Regions from separate parts of the Pradoshia sp. D12 genome, predicted to be linked through region 2. Evidence: riboswitches for the same ligand, from Rfam matches in the RefSeq annotation. Region 2 holds a riboswitch; each other region holds the start of a gene.
The links. Region 2 has a riboswitch for S-adenosylmethionine ahead of F7984_RS18565 (methionine ABC transporter ATP-binding protein). Riboswitches for the same ligand answer to the same signal wherever they lie in the genome.
Positions count from the first base shown of each region.

Region 1: it holds a riboswitch for S-adenosylmethionine, as region 2 does, so the genes downstream of both, F7984_RS03875 (methionine ABC transporter ATP-binding protein) here and F7984_RS18565 (methionine ABC transporter ATP-binding protein) in region 2, are expected to answer to the same signal.
Region 3: it holds a riboswitch for S-adenosylmethionine, as region 2 does, so the genes downstream of both, F7984_RS10760 (bifunctional homocysteine S-methyltransferase/methylenetetrahydrofolate reductase) here and F7984_RS18565 (methionine ABC transporter ATP-binding protein) in region 2, are expected to answer to the same signal.

Region 1 is NZ_CP044545.1:789,164-794,374, reverse strand. It holds gene F7984_RS03880 (methionine ABC transporter permease) at 1-576, opposite strand, end outside; gene F7984_RS03875 (methionine ABC transporter ATP-binding protein) at 566-1,579, opposite strand; SAM riboswitch class I at 1,661-1,767, opposite strand; gene F7984_RS03870 (pyridoxal phosphate-dependent aminotransferase) at 2,263-3,429, shown strand; gene F7984_RS03865 (WapI family immunity protein) at 3,776-4,189, opposite strand; gene F7984_RS03860 (hypothetical protein) at 5,008-5,211, opposite strand, start outside.
Region 2 is NZ_CP044545.1:3,867,436-3,872,646, forward strand. It holds gene F7984_RS18560 (methionine ABC transporter permease) at 1-239, opposite strand, end outside; gene F7984_RS18565 (methionine ABC transporter ATP-binding protein) at 257-1,276, opposite strand; SAM riboswitch class I at 1,399-1,510, opposite strand; gene F7984_RS18570 (YrzE family protein) at 1,740-3,422, shown strand; gene F7984_RS18575 (amino acid ABC transporter substrate-binding protein/permease) at 4,102-5,211, shown strand, end outside.
Region 3 is NZ_CP044545.1:2,262,488-2,267,698, forward strand. It holds gene metH (methionine synthase) at 1-82, opposite strand, end outside; gene F7984_RS10760 (bifunctional homocysteine S-methyltransferase/methylenetetrahydrofolate reductase) at 79-1,938, opposite strand; SAM riboswitch class I at 2,033-2,134, opposite strand; gene F7984_RS10765 (class I SAM-dependent methyltransferase) at 2,259-2,855, shown strand; gene F7984_RS19100 (hypothetical protein) at 3,064-3,222, opposite strand; gene F7984_RS10770 (hypothetical protein) at 3,789-4,127, opposite strand; gene F7984_RS10775 (phosphatase PAP2 family protein) at 4,278-4,955, opposite strand; gene dapF (diaminopimelate epimerase) at 4,986-5,211, opposite strand, start outside.

The sequences.
Region 1 (5,211 bases), 860 kb from region 2:
ATTATCATAGCGATAATACCCATATCGAATCGCTAAATCACCAATACCGCCACCACCGACCGTTCCTGCCATAGCAGAAAACCCAATCAAGCTAATTAATGTAAGTGTAATACCCGAAATGATACCTGATCTCGCTTCGAGCAATAGTACTTCCTTAATAATCATCCACGGTGTCGCACCAGCTGCTATCGCGGCTTCAATAACACCTTTATCAATTTCTCGTAAAGACGTTTCAACGATTCTCGCAAAAAACGGAATAGCTGCGACTGACAGCGATACGCTAGCAGCTGTTGGTCCAATCGTTGTCTTTACAACAAATTCGGTCAATGGCATAAGAGCAACCAATAAAATAATAAATGGTATTGATCGGACCAAATTGACGACAAATCCTAATATCCTCTGAACCGTTTTGTTTTCCCAAAATAAACCCTTTTCTGTCACATATAATAGAATTCCAACTGGTAAACCAATCACGATTGCGACAGCTAAAGAAATGGAAATCATGTAAATCGTCTGCAAAAATGCTGTGTTAATTTCAGGAATAAGCTCTATAAAGTGGTTGAAATCAAAGCCCATGTTGGAACACCTCCACTTCTGCCTCTCGACTTTCTATATAAGATATCGCTTTATTAATCTCTTCCTTCTGTCCGCGAAGCTCCATGATAAAAATACCTAAAGGCAATTCCTGAATATATTCAATTGAGCCATGAAGAAAATTGCCTTTTACATTAAATTGCTGAAGCGTATCCGATATGACTCCCTCACCGGCAACCGTTCCCCTAAACGTCACCTTGACAATCGGACCCTTGCAACTTTGGTAAATAGCGTCAGGTATATCGAACGAAACAACACTGTTAATGAATTCCTTCGTAAGATCGGCATGGGGTTTAGCAAAAATATCATACACCGAGCCTTCCTCAATGACCTTTCCATCCTGCATAATCGCCATTCGATTACAAATTTCCTTTACTACATTCATCTCATGTGTAATCAACACAATCGTAATATTGAGCTCCTTATTGATTTTTTTCAACAAATTCAATATTGATTTCGTTGTCGTCGGATCTAGTGCTGAGGTCGCCTCATCACAAAGGAGTACTGTCGGGTTATTCGCCAACGCCCTTGCAATCGCTACACGCTGCTTCTGTCCCCCACTTAGCTGCGAAGGATACACTTCACGCTTTTCAGCTAATCCGACCATTTTCAACAGTTCTTCTACTCGGTCTTGTATTTGAGTCTGCGGCACTTTTGCTGCCTTTAAAGAAAAAGCTATATTTTCAAAAACTGTTTTCTGGCTAATAAGATAAAAGTGCTGAAAAATCATCCCGATTTTTAAGCGTGCATGACGCAATTGCTTGCTTCTCAACTTAGCCAGATCAATTCCATCAACTGTGATATTTCCCGATGTTGGACGCTCCAACAAATTAATACAGCGTAGCAGCGAGCTTTTACCTGCTCCTGAGTACCCGACAATCCCGAATATCTCGCCTTTTTTAATTGTTAAGGAAACGTTGTCAACTCCATTTACTATACCGCTTTTAGTTTTGTAAATCTTATTAACATTCTGAATTTTTATCATATGCCAACCTCTATCTCTTCACATTTTTTGAAACAAAAATGCCCCTCTCATCTGAAAGGGGCATCGAAATACATCTATCTCGACTTATCTTTCAGAATGTAATACATTCTGCAGGAATTGGCACCTTCCCTATTAAGGGGGTTGCCGGACGTCATAGGGCCTAGTCCCTCGGTCGCTCTCGATAAGCTATAGCTTTATTTGATTTGTTTATGATATTACAGACTTCAGAATAGTCTGTCAACAAAAACCTTTTTGACGTAAACTGTTGAACCGCTTTCATCATTGCAATTTCAATAAAATATTCCAATCCACATACATCGGATTAAAAAACTCCCCATTCTTCTTCGTAGGGCTGAACTGACGATAATGTAAAACTCTACATTTTCGCAAGCCGACTGAATAACACTTTCATCGTTCACTATTTTCATCTGCCAAACAAGCTCATTTAATGTATAGTCTCCACATTTCATATTTTCCGAAAAACAATCATTTCTGAAAAAGCTACCACACCCACTTCATCAAACGTTCCCCTATAATCTATGACTCAGCAAATCTAATAACCATTTACTACCGCTATATTCAAATTCTTTCAGCTCACTATAGACATTTCTAAATAAAGGTTATAGAATTTTATCTATTATTTAAATATTCAAAACTATATTCTCTTCGTAAAGGTGAATTATATGACATATTCAGAACGCTTAAAAAAACTGCCAGTCCAATTTTTTGCAACACTTGTCCTAAAAGTTAACAGCGCTATAGCTGAAGGCAGAGACATTATTAATCTCGGACAAGGAAATCCTGATCAACCTACTCCTGCGCATATCGTCAAAGCCCTGCAAGTGGCGGCTGAAGATGCACAAACTCATAAATATTCTCCATTTCGGGGTTTGGAAGAGTTGAAAGAAGCGGCAGCACAATTTTATCACAAGCAATATGGCGTCGAGGTTGACCCTAAAACTGAAGTTGCCATCCTTTTTGGAACGAAGGCCGGACTAGTTGAGCTACCAATGTGCTTGCTCAACGATGGAGAGCTAATGCTCTTGCCAGACCCAGGCTATCCCGACTATTTATCTGGAGCTGTATTAGCAAACGTAAACTATGAAACTTTTCCACTAACAAAAGATAATCAATTTTTGCCGGATTATGAAAGCATCCCTTTAGAACAAAGGACCCATGCAAAGCTAATGTATTTAAACTACCCAAATAATCCTACCGGAGCTACCGCAGATCATGCTTTTTTTGAAAAAACAGTATCATTTGCAAAAGAAAATAACATTACCGTACTTCATGATTTTGCCTATGGAGCTATTGGCTTTGATGGACAAAAACCTATCAGTTTTCTTGAAACGGAGGGTGCAAAAGAAGTCGGCATTGAAATGTACACACTCTCGAAAACTTACAATATGGCAGGCTGGCGTGTTGGCTTTGCTATCGGAAACCCAGCTATCATCGAAGCACTCAATCTCATTCAAGATCATCTTTACGTCAGCCTCTTCCCTGCTGTACAAAAAGCGGCAATCGCAGCCTTGACAGGGGAGCAATCCTGCGTAGAAGAGCTTATCGAACGCTATGAACGACGACGAAATTCCCTCATTGGCGCTTGCAATAAAATCGGCTGGAAAGTCGAAGCCCCAACTGGTTCATTCTTTGCTTGGCTTCCTGTCCCTGCCGGTTTCAAGAGCGAGAGCTTTGCTGATTATTTGCTTGAAAAAGCAGATGTAGCCGTTGCAGCAGGAAAAGGCTTTGGTGAATACGGAGAAGGCTACATTCGTGTCGGCTTATTAGTAGACGAAGACCGGCTAATAGAAGCTATTGAACGTATTGGAAAGCTAGGAATATTCACTTAAACAACTGCGGTATTGAACTGCTCCCTGTCTAGTAAACAATGAATATAATAAAAGCAGAACCCTGAATTCTAAGGGGTTCTGCCGCTCAATCTCTATTGATAACGTTGTTACAGATGCTATTAACGCCTCTTTTAAAATTCGTTTTTTTAATAATACTATTCTATTTTACTGTGCCCCAAAATGAATCGCCCCATGTGATCAATACAGCGTTCTTTTTTTTGAGCACAGAAAAACTCCCCATTAGGTAAGCCAGATTTTTCAAACTGTCTTACCTAATGGGGAGCATAAAAAAAGACCGTCAACATGACAGCCTTGATTTTCTGCTATTGACCTGTTAATACAATAGCTACGGTTTACTTATAACTGGATATAGAGAGATTATATTCTCTAATTCTTTAATCAAATCATCTAAATATGATTGATTTGATACAAATTCAAAGGATAATACAGCACCACTTCCTGTCGGATAACAAGTCTCTCCAGACCATTCTATATGCCCCAACTTATCCATTTCACATTCAAAATAAATAAAGCTATCTAAATTTTTCAATATAACTTTACCCGATAAATCCTTATTCATTAACTTCAAATCATTTAAAAAATCCCTAATGTCATCAGTTCTTAAACTAGCAATAAAATCAACATAATATCCAGGGATTTCAACTTTGTTTCCATCCCAATAATCAAAGCTATTCGGATATTCACGAGCTATGATATCTATTTCTACTTTAGCTTTTTCTCCCAATAGATGGAATTTCATTTTACCACCTCATATTTTATAACTTATTAGCTTTGGTCATCTTGTACTAATCTGTTCCTTTAACCGAATAGCAAAAAAGAGCTGATCAACCAGCCCTTGATATGAAAGTAATACCCTCGTTAGGGAATAAGACTATTTTTCTATAATTATATAATCTTTCGTTTTAGAATATGGAATACCATGTTTGTTAGCAAAATCAACTAATTCTTTGAAAACGTCGTTGGGATTCAAATTTACAATTCGGATGGTAAGTCCTTTTTTAACTTGCATAAAAGCACCTTTGGTATACCAATTGACTCGTTTAAATTTAATCTGTTTTATTTGATGGGGAAATATACTTGTTTTATATAAAGGCCATTTAAAAAACAATATTTGATACGTCAAATAGTCATTATTTATCACAAATTTATATCTGATACATAATAAAACAAGAATAACTAAAGAAAATATCATTTGGAAGTATAATAACCAATCGAAAAAGTCATTTATTGAAATTGTCAATATCATTAATAGCATTATATACCATAATGCTACTCTTTGAGTCTTTGCGAAATAAACCAACTATCTCTCCTCCCTACATGTTCACTTTAACATAAATATCCATACTCCATTGAAATATACTGCCCCTAGCTGCATAGCAAAAAAAGAGCTGATCAGTATTACACCCCAAAAGTCAGATTTCTAACTTATTGGGGTCACTACATCACAGCTCTGATATTGGAGCGGGTACTCCCGATAGTTTCAGTTTAATCTTTCACAAAGAGAGTTAGCATTAGCTAAGTGCTTCTTTTTCCTCAAAGTTTTACTTCAGCTGAGGATTAGCTCTCCCTTTTTCTTAAAAGTTGCAAAGTCCCTTTTTTCTGTTCTTTAAAGTCCTCTAATTGTCTAGGAACATTAGTTACTCCATGATATATTGCATAAAACTCTTCCCACGGTTTTCCATCCAAGCGATAATATTTTTCTAATATATCTATATAAGTAAACAAAGCCTGTTCCACCACAATTTCAGATAGCTCATACTC
Region 2 (5,211 bases):
AATCGTGTAAATGGAATCAAAGCCACCAATAAAATAATGAAGGGAACCGAGCGTAAAATATTAATGATTGGGTTCAATATATTAAACACCCACTTATTCTCCAGAATGTGACCCTTTCTCGTTATGACGAGTAAAATCCCTAAAGGCAATCCAATCACGGCCGCGAATAGTAAGGAGAAGAAAACCATATAGAGTGTGTCACTGAATCCAATCAGTAACTGTTCAAGTGTAATTTCCATTCCTAAAAACTGTTCATTCATGATAGCTTAACCTCCTGCAAGAGCACATCCTCACTCTCTATGTATTGGATCGCCTTCTTTATTTCTTCTGTTTCACCGATGACCTCAACGATTAAATTCCCAAAAGGGGTTTCCTGTATTTCAGAAATATTGGCAGAAAGAACACTTAAATGGACATCAAAACTTTTCGCCACTGTTGAAAGTAGATGCTTGCCAGACGAAGATCCCAAAAAATTAAGTTTCCAAACTGCTGGTTTATTCTCCTTTAAGGATTTCAAAAAGCTCTGCGGAATCTCGTCGTGAATGACTGTTCTAACAAACCGCTTGGCAACCTCAGTGGTTGGCTTGGAAAAAATATCAAGAACAGGACCCTGCTCAACAACCCTCCCATTTTCCATGACAGCGACCTTATTGCATATCTCTTTAATCACCGACATTTCATGTGTAATAAGCAAAATTGTTATATTGTATTCTCGGTTTATTTTTTTCAATAGCTCTAAAACATCCCTGGTCGTCTGCGGATCCAATGCCGATGTAGCTTCGTCACATAGCAGGATAGATGGATTCGTGGCCAGAGCTCTCGCAATTCCAACCCTCTGCTTCTGTCCCCCTGACAATTCATCCGGGTAACTTCGACCCTTAGCTGATAACCCCACGAACTCCAGTAATTCTCGAACTCTATTTTGAATCGTTTCTTTACGAACGCCGGATAGTATCAATGGAATCGCTACATTATCAAATACCGTCTTAGATTGAAGTAAATTGAAATGTTGAAAGATCATCCCGATTTTCTTTTTCTCTGCCCTTAATTCCTTTGCTTTGAGACTGGCAAACGATTTACCATTCACAAGGACCTCCCCCTCAGTAGGCCGTTCAAGCATATTAACTAAACGCAAAAGTGTACTTTTCCCGGCCCCGCTGTATCCTACCACTCCAAAAATATCCCCTTTTTCAACCGTTAAATGAACGCCTCTCAGAGCATCTACGCTTTGACCATTTGCTTGATATGACTTTTTTATGTTTCGAAACTCAATCATGTTCTCTCCTCCAGGCCTAAAAAATTCGAAATGCAAAAAGCCCCTTCTGTCATTAGACAGAAGAGGCTTTGTATGAACATATACATAAAAAGACAAGTAGAAATATGTTCGCTTAAAGCTTCCTCTTATCTCTCAAACAGATGTTTGTTGGAATTAGCACAGTATTTTTACCATAGTAAAAATCCGCTGCCGAAGTATCATAGGGCCAAATCCCTCCACTTCTCTCGATAAGAATCGCTTGCTATTCAATTAAATTTGATGTTTCCAACTATATCCTATCTTGTTTAGCAATGTCAATAATAATTTATAATATTTAAAATATTTTTGATTTATAATAAAGAATATCCTAAATCAAGTTACAGCAACTAAAATTCATGAATATTTCCAATTCATGAATCATTTTGGTCAGTTATTCGTATAGGATATTAAGGTAAATTATAGAAAAAATAAGGAGGGGTACTTTGTGGGAAATATCTTCATCTATTCCATTATCATTGGGATTATATCGGCACTTATTCTTGTGCCATTCAAAAATAATGAAAAATTACGTATCCATATGAAGGGGAAAACAAAACTGCTTGTTTTTGTCAGCTTAGCTGCATTAATCACGATTGGAGCATTTTTATTTTATTACTTCACCCTGTTGGATCAAACTATCTCTTCTCTTTGGATTTTTGTCATCATACTAACCTTGCTGGGTTCAATGCTTGCTACGGGTATGGAGAGAACCATTAAGGGTATTTTATTTGCAGGTAGTTTGCTTGTCGGTCTCTATTTTTTAACGGCATTTCTGTTCAATGCCGATGAAAAGTATACTATAGCTAAAATGGACATCAAAGAAGAAATTCAAACATTTGATGAAAATAAAAAGCCGGCCAGCGTGCCTCCTCAATACGCGCGCAATAAAATGAAAAAAGCATTTGGCCAGGTACCAAATACGAGCTACTACGAATTAGGGAATTTACAAATCCAAAAAGTAGATGGTGAGTATGTTTATATTGCTCCAGTCGAATTTTCAGGATTCTTCAAATGGCTGAAAGGGAAAGAAACTCCTGGTTACTTTATATTGAGTGCTACAGATTCATCAGCCAACCCAAAATTTGTTGATGCAGAAATGATCTACACTCCTTCTGCATTCTTCAATAAAGAAACAGAGCGCCGTATTCGTCTACAGTATCCATCCTACATATTCTATGGGGATTCACAGCTTGAAGTAGATGATAATGGCACGCCATTTTATATTCGCTCTTATGGTGATTTTGTCTCTGCCAGAAATGGCTTTAAGGTAAAAGGTGTTGTGGTGATGGATGCCAAAACTGGGAAGTCCAACTCTTATTCCCTTTCTGAAGCGCCCGAATTTATTGATGGTGCCGTTGCACCAGAAGTCGTCAGTACACAAAACAGCTACTTCGGAAATTATATTCATGGCTATTGGAACAGCCTATTTGGAAAATCAGATGTTAAACTGCCTTCTGATGAGGGTACCGAAGCGAATGTAAGTCCGATCTTTGATGAAAATGGAGATATGTATTATTTCACTGATTTCACGAGTCCTAAAGAAGGCGTCGATTCTATGCTCGGCTATGCGCTCACAAATTCCAGGACAGGTAAAGCTGTCTATTATACAGGTAATATGGAGGAATCCTACATGGATTCACAGGGTGCCCTGCAAATTATCGAGAAGAAGTTTATAGAAAAGAAATGGGAAGGAGAAATGCCCATCATCTATAATTTTTACGGTGAAGCCAGTTGGTTAACAGGAGTCCTGGATTCAAATGGATTCCTACAAAATTATTTCATTGTATCTGCTGCCAATCCTGAAATAACAGCATATGGGTCAACGCCAAATGAAGCCTTAAAGCTATACAAAACAGCACTTCAAAAAGGCGGCGGAACGGTTAACGGCACCTCCACAAGTGTTGAGAAGAAAATCGATGGGAAAGTTATCAGAGTCTATAAAGAAAAATCAGGTGAATATACCGTCGTTTCGTTCCTTCTGGATAATGGACAAAGCTACAATATGTCCTCTGAAAAGGATCCTTTGATCATATATCTGCAGGAAAACGATGAGGTATCTGTAACGTACCTGGATACCGGGGAAAACTTTTTACCTGTTAACGGTATTACAATTAAGAATTTACAATAATATATACTGAAGAAAATAGATCATCCTCACTCGAGGATTGATCTATTTTTTAACAACTGGACTAATTTTATTACCCATATTTAAATTATTGTTAAATATATAGTTAGAATCGTGTTGAATAGGGTAAATAAAATTAGTCATAAATACTCATAATAGGTAGTGTTTACATTATTAAGAGGAGGGCTTTGGAGTTAAATTCTATAGATCAATACCCATACTGGATGTAGTTCCAAAAGAATTAGAGCGCAAATGGAAATATACTTTAGAATTCATTCTTCAGAACTAAAATTTGCTTAAGATACACTTACATGGTTAAAGCATTCTCAGCTGTTTTCCATACATAATCAGTATTAATATGTGAGTTAGATTATTTTCACATAACATTTAGGAAGTACTTTCCATTTACAAATCTCTATATATTTTATTAGATTAAATAAGTATAATACTGCTCTTTTTTTATTTCTCCACCCTTTATTACATCTTTTTCTTCACAACAAATAAATGGAAATCTTATAGTAATCTAATATTATTTGGTAAGTATTGATTGCCAAAAAACCGTATCTTTATATATACTCATAGAGATACATACATTCTGTTATAAGATTAAAACATCCCTTTTAACCCGCCCCAATTGGATATAGAGGGTTTTTAAACGTTACTTATATGAAGGAGGTTCACAATGAAGAAATTTTCAAAATTCACATTCCTAATAGCAATGGCTATTGTCATGATTGCTTCATTTATATTCCCGGCTTTAAACACGAAAGCAGAAGGAAAAAAATATGAGATTGCAACAGATATTACATTTGCCCCATTTGAATTCCAGGAAACGAATGGCGAATTTGTAGGTATAGATATCGATTTACTCAATGCTATAGCTGAAAATCAAGGGTTTGAAGTAGAAATTAAGCCGCTTGGATTTAATGCAGCCGTACAAGCACTAGAGTCCAATCAAGTAGACGGCGTTATTGCCGGAATGAGTATAACAGATGAAAGACAACTGAAATTTGATTTCTCCGATCCCTATTTTGAATCTGGTGTCGTAATGGCGGTTGCCGAGGGAAATGAAGAGATTAAATCCTATGAAGATTTAAAAGGAAAAAAGGTAGCCATTAAAACAGGTACAGAAGGTGCCAGCTTTGCAGAAAGCATAAAAGATAAATATGGCTTTAAAACGGTAACCTTTGATGATTCCGCCAATATGTATGACGATGTTAAAACAGGTAACTCTGCAGCTGTTTTTGATGATTACCCAGTTCTGGCATATGGGATTACGCAAGGCAACGGATTAGAAATCGTTACTGAAAAAGAAAAAGGCGGCTCCTATGGATTTGCTGTCGCTAAAGGGCAAAATGCGGAATTGATTGAGCAGTTCAATACAGGTCTAGCCAATCTAAAAGAATCCGGTGAATATCAGGATATTATGGATAAGTACTTGAAGGCAGAAAAAAGCACCGATACTAATAACGGTTTCTTCGGCTTATTAGAATCAAGTATGCCAAGTCTGTTAAAAGGTCTTCAAATGACCCTGATATTGACTGTCGTATCTCTTGTTATAGCATGTATCCTAGGTATTATATTTGGTCTGATGCGTGTGTCCCATCTCAAAATCTTAAGGGCAATCGGCGTCATTTACGTAGATATCTTTAGAGGAACTCCACTGATTGTTCAAGCTTTCTTTATCTATTTCGGTATTCCAGCAGCACTTGACTTCCGTATATCTGCAGTTGCTGCCGGTATCATAACATTAAGCTTAAATGCTGGTGCATATATGGCTGAAATTGTACGC
Region 3 (5,211 bases), 1.6 Mb from region 2:
GCGCCTGAATCATGGTTCCCATTGCTCCATCTAGAATTACTATTCTTTCAGCCAATAACTCTTTCAATTTATCTGTTCTCATGATAGATGCACTTCCTTATTTACAACTGATTTCTGTTCTTTGATGTACCGAACCAAATGCCCGCTTAATTCATATTTCATAAATGGTGTAATAATATAGATTCCGTTAAATAATTCACTTGCCGCGTCCACTAATTCTTTTGAAATGGCAAAGCTTTCGCGAGCACAGGCTTCCTTATCCGCTCCGGCTCTTTCCATCGCCTCTCTAACATGAACCGGTAATGAAATACCCGGTACTTCATTATGTAAAAACTCTGCATTCCGGTGACTCGTTAAAGGCATAATGCCAATAAAAATCGGCTTTGTTATATGCCTGGTTGCCGCGTATACTTCCTCTAATTTTTCAACACTAAACACGGGCTGGGTTAAGAAGTAATCAGCTCCAGCCTGAATTTTCTTTTCCATTCGCTGTACGGCTTTATCTATGTACTTTACATTTGGATTAAAGGCAGCTGCGATATCGAAATTCGCCCGGCTCCCCAACGATTTTCCAGAATAGGAGCGCCCCTCATTCAATTGCTTAATCAATGAAATCAAATCCATGGAAGAAAGATCATATACGGAAGTCGCACCCGGAAAATCACCGATTTTTGAAGGATCCCCTGTCACCACCAACACCTCTGATAATCCAAGGGAATGCATGCCCATTAAATGAGACTGCAAGCCAATCAGATTGTGATCCCGGCAAGTTAAGTGAACAAGAGGCACCGTATTTAATTTTGATTGTAAAATAGAAGCTACCGCAAGATTGGATATTCTCGGTGATGCCAATGAATTATCCGCGAGTGTAATCGCATCGGCACCCGAGTCTAATAAGTAGCGACTTCCTATTAAAAATTCCTCCAGGCCGAACGTCTTTGGCGGGTCCAGCTCAACTATAACCGTCGTTTGTTTTTTTGCCTTACCTGAAATTGTATCTGGACCTTTTCGTTTATATTGAATGATTTCATATGATATAGGCTGATGCTTCGGCTTGGCTACAAAATCTTTCACCTTTACAGGATGAAGATCTTCGATTCCTTTACGAATGGCCTGAATATGGGCAGGAGTTGTACCACAACATCCACCTAACAGCCGGACCCCCTGCTTCACAAGCTGCCTTGAACTATTAATGAAATAATCCGCTTCTGTCGAATAGACATATCTTCCATCTGATAAATCAGGTAAGCTGGCGTTTGGATACGCCGCATAATAGGTATCTTCCAATAAAGGTACTTCTTCGTATGAGCGAATCATATGATAAGGACCCATCCGACAATTGATGCCCACCACATCAGCGCCTGTTTTTTTCATAAGAGAAAACGCCTCACTGACATGCATACCATTTTGCAAAAGGCCTGTTTCATGCAGAGAAATATTCGCAATAAGAGGAAGATCACTCATTTTTCTAGCCGACTCTATTACCGTTAATAATTCGTCTAAATCATAATAGGTTTCAAGTAAAATTCCATCCGGATTTTCTTCCAATAAAGCGGTCAGCTGTTCATCGAAATATCCCTTAATTTCAGTTAGTGTTAATTCTGACTTCCTAAAGCTCCGCAAGCCGCCAATCGTGCCGATGATGAATGTGTTTGGATCAGCCGCATCTTTCGCTATTTTCATTCCGGCTCTATTAATTTGAGAAACTTCCCTTTCGAGACCATAGCGCTTTAATTTATGAAAATTTGCGCCGAATGTATTCGATTGAATCACATCAGCACCAGCCTCAATATAACTTCTATGCATCTTTTTGATCTGATTGGGGTTTGTCAAATTAAGCTCTTCAAAGCAACTATCAATTCCAAATGAATATAAAAGTGTTCCACTCGCCCCATCTGCGACTAGAATTTTTTCATTTAACGTTTCCAGTAGTTTCACTGTCTTTCCCCCTAATTAGTTGGTTAATGTCTCTGATGAGGAAAACAGACTAATAGAAAAGAGCTTTCATCATGAAAGCCCTCTTTCCTAAGGTCTCTCATCTCTCAAGCATTGCTTGCTGGATTTAGCACCTTGGATTACCATCCAGGTTGCTGAGATTTCAACGGGCCAGTCCCTCCATCTCTCTAGATAAGAATATGAAATTATATATTTACTTAATTTACTATAAATTTTCAGTTATTTCAATCTATTTTGATAATTAATCCAAAAGAGTTAACGATTTAGTATTTTGGGTATGTATGGGGTAGGAGTGATGTTAGATGAAGGAAATAATAACGAATCAGTTTAAAAATCCAACTGGTGTCCTCGGAAAGATTGCAGGTAAAATAATGGCCTATGAAAATGAGGAATTATACGAATGGACATTTGATCAATTGACTATTACCCCAAATGACACACTGCTAGAAGTTGGTTTTGGCCCAGGTGAAGGAATGCACATGCTTTTTGAGAAGTACCCTACCATCCAAATAGATGGTGTCGATCCATCAGAAGAAATGGTGAAAAATGCGAGCAAACGAAATCAAGAACAACTCAACCGCAATCAGCTTCGTTTGTTTAATGGAACTGTTCTCGGGATTCCCAATCCAATGGTGTACGATAAAATATTTAGTGTAAATAGCTATCCATTATGGGAAGATCAAGAGGCTTGTATTCAAAAAATACATTCTTTATTAAAAGAAAATGGAAAACTGACTATAACCGTGCAGCCAAGGCAGGAAGAAGCAACCGAAGAACAGGCTCATGCCTTTGCCGAAGAGATTAGAGAGGTGCTAACTAATACAGGCTTTAACTCTATTAAGGTTCAAACGAAACCACTCAAACCGTGCTTATCTATAAATGTCACAGCCATCAAATAGCCCTTTTTATGAATATTAGAAATTCCACTCAAGCTTAGACACTCTTTCTATCTGACCCTTTTCAACCTATAAAAACCATAAGCTCCTCCATCAGTTTTGATTGAATTTCTATTATTTAGGGTATATTATAAACATATACACATATATTAAAAAACCAGAGAGCTGGATACTCCCTGGTACAACTACTAGCGAGTGGTATGCAAATAGTTTAGTTCTTAGAGGAACCACCCTTATGCTTTGGTCGGCGCGGGGTGGTTTTTCGTTTGCCCTTTAGCTGAAGATTGGCGAATCGCGTGGCGATGCCGGCAGCAAGGGTCGTAAAAAAGATCATTGCTACATCTTTTGCCAGAGCTATTAGAAAATCCATAAGTATATCACCTCCCTTCTCCTTTATATAAGGAAAAGAAGGTGCATACCACCCGCACCAAGTAGTTGCATGAAAATTATACCATATATGTTATTGATAACATAATGACTCTGGTTGTCTTTTTTAGGTGATTGAAAATTCCTATCCCTTGCTAATGGATCTCTTTTATTTGCTCTCTGTTCACAAGTATTGTTGCTGATGACTTAAAGAGAGACAGCTTTTTTATTGTCGCAATTATTCAACTAATGCCCCATGTTTTTCTCCCTATTAAATTGATTTTTATCAATTCCTTATTCTTATGTAAAACTCTTTTTCGTTATCCTGAACCTTTACTGCCATAAGAAGTTCAACACAAAAAGGCATTCAACGATTATCACTTAATATTACCTTAATTAAAAATTATACTTTCTCTTCTTCAGCTATCCCAACATAACATCGTTAACCGATATTGCGGTTTTACCGCTACGTCTATTTCACACTGAAGTAACTAACTTTGGCTGCTGCATTAAGCGAAATGGGAACCCTATAAGAAAAGGAGCAGCCTAAGCAACCCCTTTTAAATAACATCAATAATTTCCCTTGTTCACAGGCCTAATAAGCACTCCTAATTTAACTATTAGTTTAAACACCCAATAAAAGAAAAAGAAGTTAAACAAAAAGCCAAACGAGACTAAAGAAAACAGCATTCCACCATGATAAACTAAAATATCAGCAGGAAAACCGAAATAATAATCACCAATACTCTTATCAAATCGATAACCTAAGGTAGGAACAACTACAACAATAATAGTTGATATAAGACTTACTATTGATAATTTTAGTTTTTGGGCATTAAATTTGTTGATGTTTAAAAACGCAACTATTACTAAACCATTGATTAACAACCCAATAATCAAATCAATCATACTAAAATCCCCTTGTTTACTTATTCCAGAATTTTTCTTTATAAATTATTATAACAAATATTTCCTTAGAAACCTTTTGTTATTTTCAGACAGCCAAGATTTCCATAAAAAATAGCCGTCCATAAGCCATTATGGCTTATGGACAGCCTATTACGATTTCGAACCTTTTGTTTTCCGATATTCCCCAAACGTAAATACAGTAGCAATGATAGCAAGCCATGCACATCCTGCAATATACCCTGCAATTACATCACTCGGATAATGGACACCCAAGTAGATTCGGCTGTAGCCCATCGTTAAAATCAAAAAAATACAAATCGCATAGACAGCCAATCTAATGGGCCAATTCTTCGTGATTCTGGTAGTTATGATCATAAGTGCGCCGTATAGGATAAAGGATGACATAGCATGACCGCTCGGAAAGCTGAAGCCATTTACCTCGATCAATGGATTCAATGTTGGTCTCTCCCGCTGGAAAATCCATTTTAAGTAATGGTTAACATAACCGCCCGATAATGTCGTGATGATTAAGAATATGACACTTAATACACGTTTTTTAAATAATAAAAACACAGAGAATAGGATAACCAATAGAATATTGCCATCAACTGATCCAAGATTAGTTATAAAGGTAAGTACTTTTGTGCTTAATTCATTAATACTCCCCTGCACAGACTGGATGATTGTCATATCAAAATGATAAAGCTCATTCTCATTTATGTTCTCTGCAATATCTACGAATAGGATGGTACACACAATAAAGAGGGCGATTAATACGAAAAAGGTGATTACATGAACATTTAAAAAGGTATTCGTCCGCTTCTTCATTTCTGCCCTCCTATTCTAATATGTATTAGCTCAGCCTATTTTAGATTCTACAAATGCTTTAGCATGTTGTTGGAATGCTGAATAAGCATCTGCCTCTTCTTTATAGACTTTCCTTTCTCCAAAGCTAACATGTAGTGTATCCAAATTTAACTGAATAACCGTTTCATACTCATACGTTGCATTGCCAATCAAATCAATCCACGTTTCATCTGGCAAATCATGGACCTGGCACAGTACCATTCCGCCTGGATTATAG